DNA from 4 places in the Dechloromonas sp. A34 genome. Region 1 is predicted to be linked to each of the others. Evidence: riboswitches for the same ligand, from Rfam matches in the RefSeq annotation. Region 1 holds a riboswitch; each other region holds the start of a gene.
What was found. Region 1 has a riboswitch for cobalamin ahead of NQE15_RS04980 (TonB-dependent receptor domain-containing protein). Riboswitches for the same ligand answer to the same signal wherever they lie in the genome.
Positions count from the first base shown of each region.

Region 2: linked by a shared signal. The riboswitch ahead of cbpA (modified peptide precursor CbpA) and the one ahead of NQE15_RS04980 (TonB-dependent receptor domain-containing protein) in region 1 are both predicted to bind cobalamin.
Region 3: linked by a shared signal. The riboswitch ahead of NQE15_RS13615 (ribonucleoside-diphosphate reductase subunit alpha) and the one ahead of NQE15_RS04980 (TonB-dependent receptor domain-containing protein) in region 1 are both predicted to bind cobalamin.
Region 4: linked by a shared signal. The riboswitch ahead of cobT (nicotinate-nucleotide--dimethylbenzimidazole phosphoribosyltransferase) and the one ahead of NQE15_RS04980 (TonB-dependent receptor domain-containing protein) in region 1 are both predicted to bind cobalamin.

Region 1 covers NZ_CP102486.1:992,941-995,135, forward strand. The annotation lists gene NQE15_RS04970 (cell division protein ZapA) at 1-223, opposite strand, end outside; gene zapB (cell division protein ZapB) at 225-422, opposite strand; cobalamin riboswitch at 538-745, shown strand; gene NQE15_RS04980 (TonB-dependent receptor domain-containing protein) at 854-2,195, shown strand, end outside.
Region 2 covers NZ_CP102486.1:529,411-531,605, reverse strand. The annotation lists gene cbpB (peptide-modifying radical SAM enzyme CbpB) at 1-883, opposite strand, end outside; gene cbpA (modified peptide precursor CbpA) at 880-1,035, opposite strand; cobalamin riboswitch at 1,120-1,309, opposite strand; gene ubiD (4-hydroxy-3-polyprenylbenzoate decarboxylase) at 1,340-2,195, opposite strand, start outside.
Region 3 covers NZ_CP102486.1:2,717,740-2,719,934, reverse strand. The annotation lists gene NQE15_RS13615 (ribonucleoside-diphosphate reductase subunit alpha) at 1-1,262, opposite strand, end outside; cobalamin riboswitch at 1,434-1,632, opposite strand.
Region 4 covers NZ_CP102486.1:136,030-138,224, reverse strand. The annotation lists gene NQE15_RS00685 (adenosylcobinamide-GDP ribazoletransferase) at 1-183, opposite strand, end outside; gene cobT (nicotinate-nucleotide--dimethylbenzimidazole phosphoribosyltransferase) at 183-1,232, opposite strand; cobalamin riboswitch at 1,311-1,504, opposite strand; gene cobU (bifunctional adenosylcobinamide kinase/adenosylcobinamide-phosphate guanylyltransferase) at 1,522-2,091, shown strand; gene NQE15_RS00670 (Pvc16 family protein) at 2,148-2,195, shown strand, end outside.

The DNA of each region.
Region 1 (2,195 bases):
ATGTTTCTGACGGCCCGGAAAGGTGTTCGTGGGCGATGTTCAGCGCGGCCATCACGGCGACGCGCTCGGCGATGGTGTTCTTGGTGCGCTGGGCGATTTCGCGCATCTTGCCGTCGACCAGATCGACCGCGGCGAGCAGGGCGTCGCGTTCTTCCGGCGTGCAGGCGACGCGGTATTCGCGGCCCATGATCTTGACATCGAGGAAATTCGGTTCGGTGCTCATCTCAGGCCTCCTCGGGCAGCTTGTCGACCAGGCCTTCGAGCCGCTCGCGGGCCGCGGTCATCGTCTGCCGCAGGTGAAGGCGTTCGGCTTCGGCCGCCGCCATCTGATTCTTCAGCACCTCGTTCTCGGCGCGCAACTGGTGCACCAGGGCAACTGCCTGTTCGATCTTCGCTTCAAGCGCTTCGAGTTCCGTATTCATGGGCCGCACTATAGTTGGGAAAATGCCGCATGGTCAAGGACTAAGCCTTTATTCTCAAAGTGGTTTATTGGAAGCGCTCAGGATTTTTCTGATGCGGCGCAACAACGATGCATGTAGAATTCGCGCCGTGTCAGGTGCTGTGCGAGGTTTCTCCAAGCGCAGTTAAACGGGAAAGCGGTGCGTCTCGCAAGAGACAAATCCGCTGCTGCCCCCGCAACGGTAAGCAAGTGCGGGCGCGTCAGAATGCCACTGGGTGACAACCTGGGAAGGCGACGCGCCAAGACTTGCGAGCCCGGATACCGGCCTGGAACACAAGCGGAAGTGCCACGGGGCTGTGGTGCCGGTCGTGTGACCTGTCTTTCCTCCCCCATTGCGCTTCCTTGTCCATGCTATTCCGGCATGCGGGGACGCCCGCCGGGAAAGGAAGATCCATGTATCCACGTTTCAAGCCGCTGGCCGCGCTGCTGCCACTCGTTTTCGCAACCCCGTCGCAAGCCGACACCCCGCTGCTGGTCGCCAGTCTCGACCCGGTGATGGTCACTGCCACCCGCCAGGAGATGCGCAGCTCGGAATTGCTCTCCGACGTCACCGTCGTCGAAAGCGAAGAACTGAAGCAGGCCGGCAATTCCACGCTGGGCGAAATCCTGTCGCGCCAGCCCGGCATCGAGTTCTACTCGCAGGGCAGCAATGGGGCGACCGGCAGCGTCTTCATGCGCGGCACGAGTAGCGGCCATACGCTGGTTCTGGTCGATGGCATGCGCGTCGGTTCGGCCTCGCTGGGGCAGATGTCCTCGTGGTCGCGCATTCCGGCCAGCCAGATCGAACGCATCGAAATCCTGCGCGGTCCGGCCTCCTCGTTGTACGGCAGCGATGCGATCGGCGGCGTGATCCAGATTTTCACGCGCACCGGCAAGGGTCCGTTCCAGGTCAATGCCGAAGCCGGCATCGGTTCCTACAACACTTCGACGCTCACTGCCGGTTTTTCGGGCAGTCAGGCCGACTGGCGTTATTCGCTGAATGCCTCGAGCTATCGGACCGACGGCTTCAACAGCATCAAGAATCCCGCAAACAGTGCCTACAACAAGGATCGCGACGGCTTCGAGAACCAGAGCCTGAGCGGCAGCCTGGGCTATACCCTGGCCAAGGGCCACGAGGTCGGCGCCAGCTTCTTCTACAGCGACGGCGAAAGCCAGTACGACAGCGGTACGACCAAGACAGCGGCCGCCAAGGACTACCGCAACCTGCTGGCGGTCAGCAATTTCTCCACCTATCTGAAGAATGCCTTCACCAGCAACTGGACCAGCACGCTGCGCGCCGGCCATAGCACCGACGATTCGAAGAACACCACCAACGGCGTGCAGAACTCCTTGTTCCGCACTGACCAGGAACAATACGCCTGGCAGAACGACATCCGGACCGCGGTCGGCAATTTTCTGCTCGGCATCGAGCGTCTGGACCAGTCGGTTACCGGCACCGGCAATTTTCGCGTCACCGAGCGCACCGTCGATTCGGCGCTGGTCGGCTGGAACGGCAGTTATCTGGCGCATCGCCTGCAGGCCAACCTGCGTTACGACAACAATTCGCAGTTCGGTGACAAGGCCACCGGTTCCGTAGCCTATGGCTACCGCCTGAATTCGAACTGGCGGGCCAATGTAGGCTACGGCACGGCTTTCAAGGCACCGTCGTTCAACGATCTGTATTTTCCGAAGTCTGGCAAGTTTATCGGCAACCCTGACCTGCTACCGGAGTCATCACGCAATCGCGAGGCCTCTG
Region 2 (2,195 bases), 460 kb from region 1:
CCTGGTACAGCTCGTGGGTGCGGTCCATGGCGGCGAAGAAGGCCTTGGCCATGTCGCCGTCGGCCGGCTTGACGCCGCGCGCCCCGGGCAGGGTGCAGCGCACGGTGTTGAGCATGCAGGTCGGCACCTCATGGGCGTGGAACAACTCGACCATGCGCGTCAGGTAAGGCAGGTTCTCGGTCGTGCAGGTCGTGATGACGCTCCACGAGCCGTAGCCACGCAGCTTTTCCATGGTGCGCAACACCTTGTCGTGCACACTCTTGCCGCCCCAGGTCCGGCGCGTCGCGTCAGTGATCCCGGCGACCGGGCCATCGAGCGAGAGGCCGATGCTGACATTGCGCGAGGTCAGGAAGTCGAGCGCCGCATCGTCGAGCAGCGTGCCGTTGGTCTGCAGCCCAAAAACGAAATCGTCGCCGAAGGCATCGATCGCCTCGAACACCGCCGCCTGGTTCATCAGCGGCTCGGCGCCGTGGAAGATGGCGCGCGGCTTGCGGCCGTCCGGCATCACCGAACGGAAGTAGTCGCGCAGCTTGCCCAGCGAGGCGAGCAGCGTCACGGCCGGCATGTGGCTGCCGCCGCTGCGCTGGGTATCGGGCAGGTAGCAGTAGGTGCAGTTGAGGTTGCAGCGCTCGGTCGGATTCAGATAGACGCCGGAGGGCTTCAGGCCAAATCGCAGGGCATGCAGTTCCTGCCGGAAACCCTCGGCCTTTTCGCGATAGGCGGCGAGCGTGGCCGGATCGAGCCCCTCGCCGACCTTGTTCTTGTCGACCAGTGCCCAGAAGGCGGTGTCCGGATCGGTTACCGCGGCGTAGATATCGTGGCCGATATCCACCGGCAGGAAATGCGGGTCGCGCAGCGCTCCCGCGGGAAGCGCTGCGGTCATTTGGCCGCCTTCTTGTCCATCAGCACATAGTGCGACAGGCCCATGCCTTCCGGGTTGCAGCTCTTGCGCACGGCGATGGTCGGAACGGCCGGGGCGGCCTGGTTTTCAGTCGTTTGCGGGGTTTTGACGGTTGAAGTCACGGTTTGGGTCATGTTCCACTCCTCGGGAATGCAAAAACAAAAAGGGCTCCGGCTCACCGCACGCTTCTCGCATGCAGTCAGCCGGAGCCCTTGCCTTGGCTCCAGATTGGCATCGATTCGTCTTCTGGCTTCCGGATCAGCCGAAGCGCTGCGCCTTCCCTGCGCGGTATGCCCCGCAAGTGGCTGGTCTGGCGACCATGCAGTCTTCGTCCCCGGTTACAGCGGCGGGCCCGCCACGGATTCGCACCGTGTTCCGTATCTCGATACCGATAGGAGCGCGGATTCTCTCAAAACGCCGCGGAAACGGTCAAGCTTCCTAAAGACCTAGTTCCTGCCACATCGTGTCGACCCGCTGCTTGACGTCGCCATCCATGACGATCGGCCGCCCCCATTCACGGGTCGTCTCGCCCGGCCACTTGTTGGTGGCATCGAGCCCCATCTTGGAACCGAGGCCAGCCACCGGCGAAGCGAAGTCGAGGTAGTCGATCGGCGTGTTGTCGACCAGCGTCGTGTCGCGTGTGGCGTCCATGCGCGTCGTCATCGCCCAGACCACTTCCTTCCAGTCGCGGATGTCGATGTCGTCGTCCACGACGATGATCGTCTTGGTATACATGAACTGACGCAGGAAGGACCAGATGCCAAACATGATGCGCTTGGCGTGACCGGGATACTGCTTCTTGATGCTAACGATAGCCAGCCGGTAGGAACAGCCTTCCGGCGGCAGGTAGAAATCGACGATTTCCGGATACTGCTTCTGCAGGAGCGGCACGAACACTTCATTGAGCGCGACGCCCAACACGGCCGGCTCGTCGGGCGGCTTGCCGGTGTAGGTGCTGTGGTAGATCGGATTCTTGCGCATGGTGATGCGCTCGATGGTGAACGCCGGGAACTCGGCCTGCTCGTTGTAGTAGCCGGTATGGTCGCCATAGGGGCCTTCGAGCGCCATCTCGCCGGGATGGATGACGCCTTCGAGGACGATTTCGGCCGAAGCCGGCACTTGCAGCGCCGAACCCAGGCATTTGACCAGCTCGGTCTTGCCGCCGCGCAGCAGGCCGGCGAACTGGTATTCCGACAGCGAATCGGGCACCGGCGTCACGGCGCCGAGAATGGTCGCCGGGTCGCAGCCGAGCACCACCGCCACCGGGAAAGGCTGGCCGGGATTGGCCAGCTGG
Region 3 (2,195 bases), 1.7 Mb from region 1:
CCCTGGTTGACGGCGACCGCCGTGTCGTTGACCACTTTCAGGAAGGGAATGACGCCCTGGCTCTGGCCGTTGGTGCCCTTGATCCGGCTGCCCAGCGAGCGCACCGGCGTCCAGTCGTTGCCCAGGCCGCCGGCGTATTTCTGCAACAGGGCGTTTTCCTTGATAGCCTGGTAGATGCCTTCCAGATCGTCGGCCACGGTGGTCAGGTAGCACGACGACAGTTGCGAATGCAGCGTGCCACTGTTGAACAGGGTCGGCGTCGAGCACATGAAATCGAAGCTGGAAATCAGGTCGTAGAACTCGATGGCGCGGGCTTCGCGGTCGATTTCGTTCAAGGCCAGGCCCATCGCGACGCGCATGAAGAAGATTTGCGGCAGCTCGATGCGGCGCCCGGCTATGTGCAGAAAATAGCGGTCGTACAGCGTCTGCAGGCCGAGGTAGCCGAACTGCCGGTCGCGCTCCGGCTTCAGCGCGGCGGCCAGGCGCGGCAGGTCGAAGGTGGCGAGGCGCGGGTCGAGCAGTTCGGCGGCGATGCCCTGCGCGATGAATTTTGGCAAATATTCGCCGTTGACCGTAGCAATCTCGTCCAGCCCCAGCGGGCGGCCGAGCACCTCATGCCCCAGGCTGGCCAGCAACAGCCGGGCGGTGACCTGGTTGTAGGCCGGCTCGCGCTCGATCAGCGTGCGCGCGGCGAGGATCAGCGCCTGCTGCACGTCGGCCAGCGGCACGCCGTCGTAGAGATTCTTCAGCGCCTGATCGAGAATGGTCCGCGTCGAAACCACCTCGCCCAGCCCGGCACAGGCGGCCTCGCAGGTCTGCAGCAGCATCCCGGCATCGAGCGGCCGGCGCTCGCCATCCACCGTCACATGCAGCGCCGGCGCGCCCTGCGCCACCGCCAGCGTGGCGCGTTCCGCCGCCCGGCGCTCGCGGTAAAGCACGTAGGCCCGGGCCACGTCGTGCTCGCCGGAGCGCATCAGGGCCAGTTCGACCTGGTCCTGGATGTCCTCGATTTGCACCGTGCCGCCATCGGGCAGGCGACGGGTCAGCGAACGGACCACGGCATCGGTCAGCCGGGCAACGACTTCGCGAACCCGCGACGATACGGCGCTCTGGCTACCCTCGACGGCGAGGAAAGCCTTGGTCAGCGCAACGGCGATCTTGTCGGCGTGGAAGGGAACGACGGCGCCGTTGCGGCGGATGACCTGCAGGGCAGCCACGGCATACTCGCTGCTGGCGGAAAGGGCGTGAATATTCGATTGCAAGGCGATTCTCCGTATCGGGGGGCGGAGAATCGACGTTGCGCCAGGCCGGAATTCGACGCGACCAGCCGCGACGCCAGCGGGTAGCAACCCGTGGTCGAATCGGCCAGACGAACGAACGGCAAGAAAGACACGCAATAAACCTCTCGTCAGGGACACCCCGCCCCAAAACCATGAAAGAAAGTTCGTTGCGGCAGGTCTCCTGGCTCTCGGTTCAGCGCGCTTCACCTACCTTCCCGGACGCATCCAGTGGCATGTGTTGGCGAAGCGCTCGCCGATTACAGTTGCGGGGGCAGCCCCGGAATTCGAGTCAGACTCGGCACCGGATTCCCTTTTAATCCCTGGGTGGGGAACCATCAACGGCACCGAGTCTAGGCTTAACAGACGCGGGGTGTCAAGGAAGCGCATATACTATATACGGTGCTTCGGCGAATTTATACCACTACCTGTAGTGGTCGTGGCGCGCAACTCCATCAGCACCTCTCTGTTTTCCCGGTCGTTGCCACCGGTGGTTATGTGCCATCTGGATGGCACATAACTGCCTCGCCGTGGGTAGATTACCCGCGCAAAGCTCGCACCTCGCCAAGAAGCTTGGAATTCCCGACGCTTGCATGTGGCAAACAAAACCGCTGTCTTGAATCCCGGATAAGTCCAGCGCGATACTACAAGCGCTTTCTGTGGACATCGTGTCTGCACAGCCTTCATCGGCGACCCCGGTCGCCCTGAAGTCCAGCCTTGCTGGCGTCGCAGTCGTTACCTGCCTTTTGGATCCCCGACTTCGGTCGGGTCCGGCCATGTCTTTGGCCGAGTGTCCGGTTCAGCCGCCTGGCTGAACGCCGTATCCTGCCGCGCGACCTTCGGGGTCGATCGGCATCGAGCGAAGGCCCCATTCGCTAGAATTGTGGGCCTTCATCCTGCACGTGCCGCCTGGCACGT
Region 4 (2,195 bases), 860 kb from region 1:
CCAGAGCAGCGCGGCGCCGAGATAGACCACCACCCCGATGCCGCCGATCAGCAGGCCGACGGCCGGGAAATAGCGCGCCGAGCGGTTCAGCGCCTCGGCCGAATGCCCGACCCAGGCCGGCACCGGCAGCCGCGTGAAGAAGCGGACGGCACCGAAGAAATATTCGAGCTCGCGGCGCAACATCAGCTTTTTTCGGCGACTCCGGCCGATTCGAAGCTGGCCATTTCCTTGAGGAAATTGGCTGCCGCCTTGACCAGCGGATAAGCCAGCGCTGCGCCGGTGCCTTCGCCCAGCCGCAGGCCAAGGTCGAGCAATGGGTCGGCGCCGAGTGCCGCCAATTGCGCCGCGTGGCCGGGCTCGGCCGAGCGGTGGCAGAAGATGCAATACTCAGCCAGCGCCGGCACCAGCCGGGCGGCGGTCAAGGCCGCCGAGCCGACGATGAAGCCGTCGATCAGCAGGACCATCCGGGCTTCGGCCGCGGCCAGCATGGCCCCGGCCATCATCGCGATCTCGAAACCGCCGAATTCGGCGAGCACGGCCATTGGTTCATCCTTGCCACCGGCCGCGCGATAGCGGGCGAGGGCCTTTTCCAGCAATCCCTGCTTGCGGACCAAGCCGGCGTCGTCGAGCCCGGTGCCGCGCCCAATGCAGTCGGCAAGCGGCGTGCCGGTCAGGCAATGGGTGATCAGCGAAGCGGCGGCGGTGTTGCCGATGCCCATTTCGCCGAAGCCGACGACATTGACCCCCTTGGCGGCCAGCCAGCGGATGATTTCGGCGCCGCGACTCATGGCGACGGCGCACTGCTCGCTGCTCATTGCCGGCTGTTCGAGGTAATTGGCGGTACCCCGGGCGACCTTGGCGTCGATCAGCCCATCGCGCTTGCCGAAATCATGCGCCACGCCGGCGTCGATCACGGCCAGTTCCATGCCGTTCTGGCGGGCAAAGACATTGATCGCGGCGCCGCCGGCCAGGAAGTTCTCGACCATCTGCCAGGTCACATCCTGCGGAAAAGCAGAGACGCCGGCCTTGGCCGCGCCGTGATCGCCGGCGAAGACCAGCATCTGCGGCTGGCTCAACTGCGGGTCGAGACGCTGCTGGATCAGGCCCAGCCGTTTGGCAACCCCCTCCAGCTGCCCGAGGGCGCCGAGCGGCTTGGTTTTCTGGTCGATCTTGTGCTGCAGCGCAGCGGCCAACCCCTGGTCCGGGGCGACGATCTTGAATTTTGAATGCATCCGATTCTTCCTGTCCAAATAAACAAAAGGGCCTCGCAGCAGCGCCTTGCAACGCCACCGCGAAGCCCTGTCCACAGGCTCCAGCCCAAACGATTCGACAGGTCTTCTGGCTCTCGGATCAGCCGGTCTGTCGCACCTTCCCGCCGGGTCTGTTTCCCCTGAGCAGTGGCATGTCGCGACATCCGTCCCCGATTACAGCGGCGGGCCCGCCACGGATTTGCACCGTGTTCCGTTTTATCGAATCGGGGCGAATTATACCGGTTGCCGTCCACGCCGACATTCGCCCACAATGCCTGCCATGAAAGAACTGATCCTTGGCGGTGCGCGTTCGGGCAAGAGCCTGCTGGCCGAAAAACGGGCCGCGGAGTCCGGCCAGCAGGTCATTTACCTGGCCACCGCCGAAGCTCGCGACGGCGAGATGGCCCACCGCATCGCCCATCACCGCGCCCGCCGCCCGGCCGAATGGGGCTGCACCGAGGAAACGCTGCATCTAGCGGCCAGACTGCGCCAACTCGCGACACCGGAGACCTGCATCCTGGTCGATTGCCTGACCCTCTGGCTGTCCAACCTGTTATTTGCCGGCCAGGCGGCCCGCCAGGCCGAGGCCGGCGAAGCGATCGCCTGCCCGCTGTTCGACGGCGAGACGACGGCCCTGATCGAGTTGTTGCCGCAACTGCCCGGCCACATCATCCTGGTCTCCAATGAAGTCGGCTGGGGCATCGTACCCATGCATCCGGTATCGCGGCTGTTTGCCGACGAGCAGGGACGGCTCAACCAGCGCGTTGCCGCGGTGTGCGAGCAGGTGACGCTGGTTGCCGCCGGCCTGCCGCTGAGCCTCAAATCGCCTTGCAAAGACTGAGGCGGCAGCCCGTGTGCTAACCTGAGGATCGATCCGGCATTTCTCAGGAGGACACCATGCCCCTTTTCACCCGCCTGACCACCTTGTGCCAGACGCTTGCAACG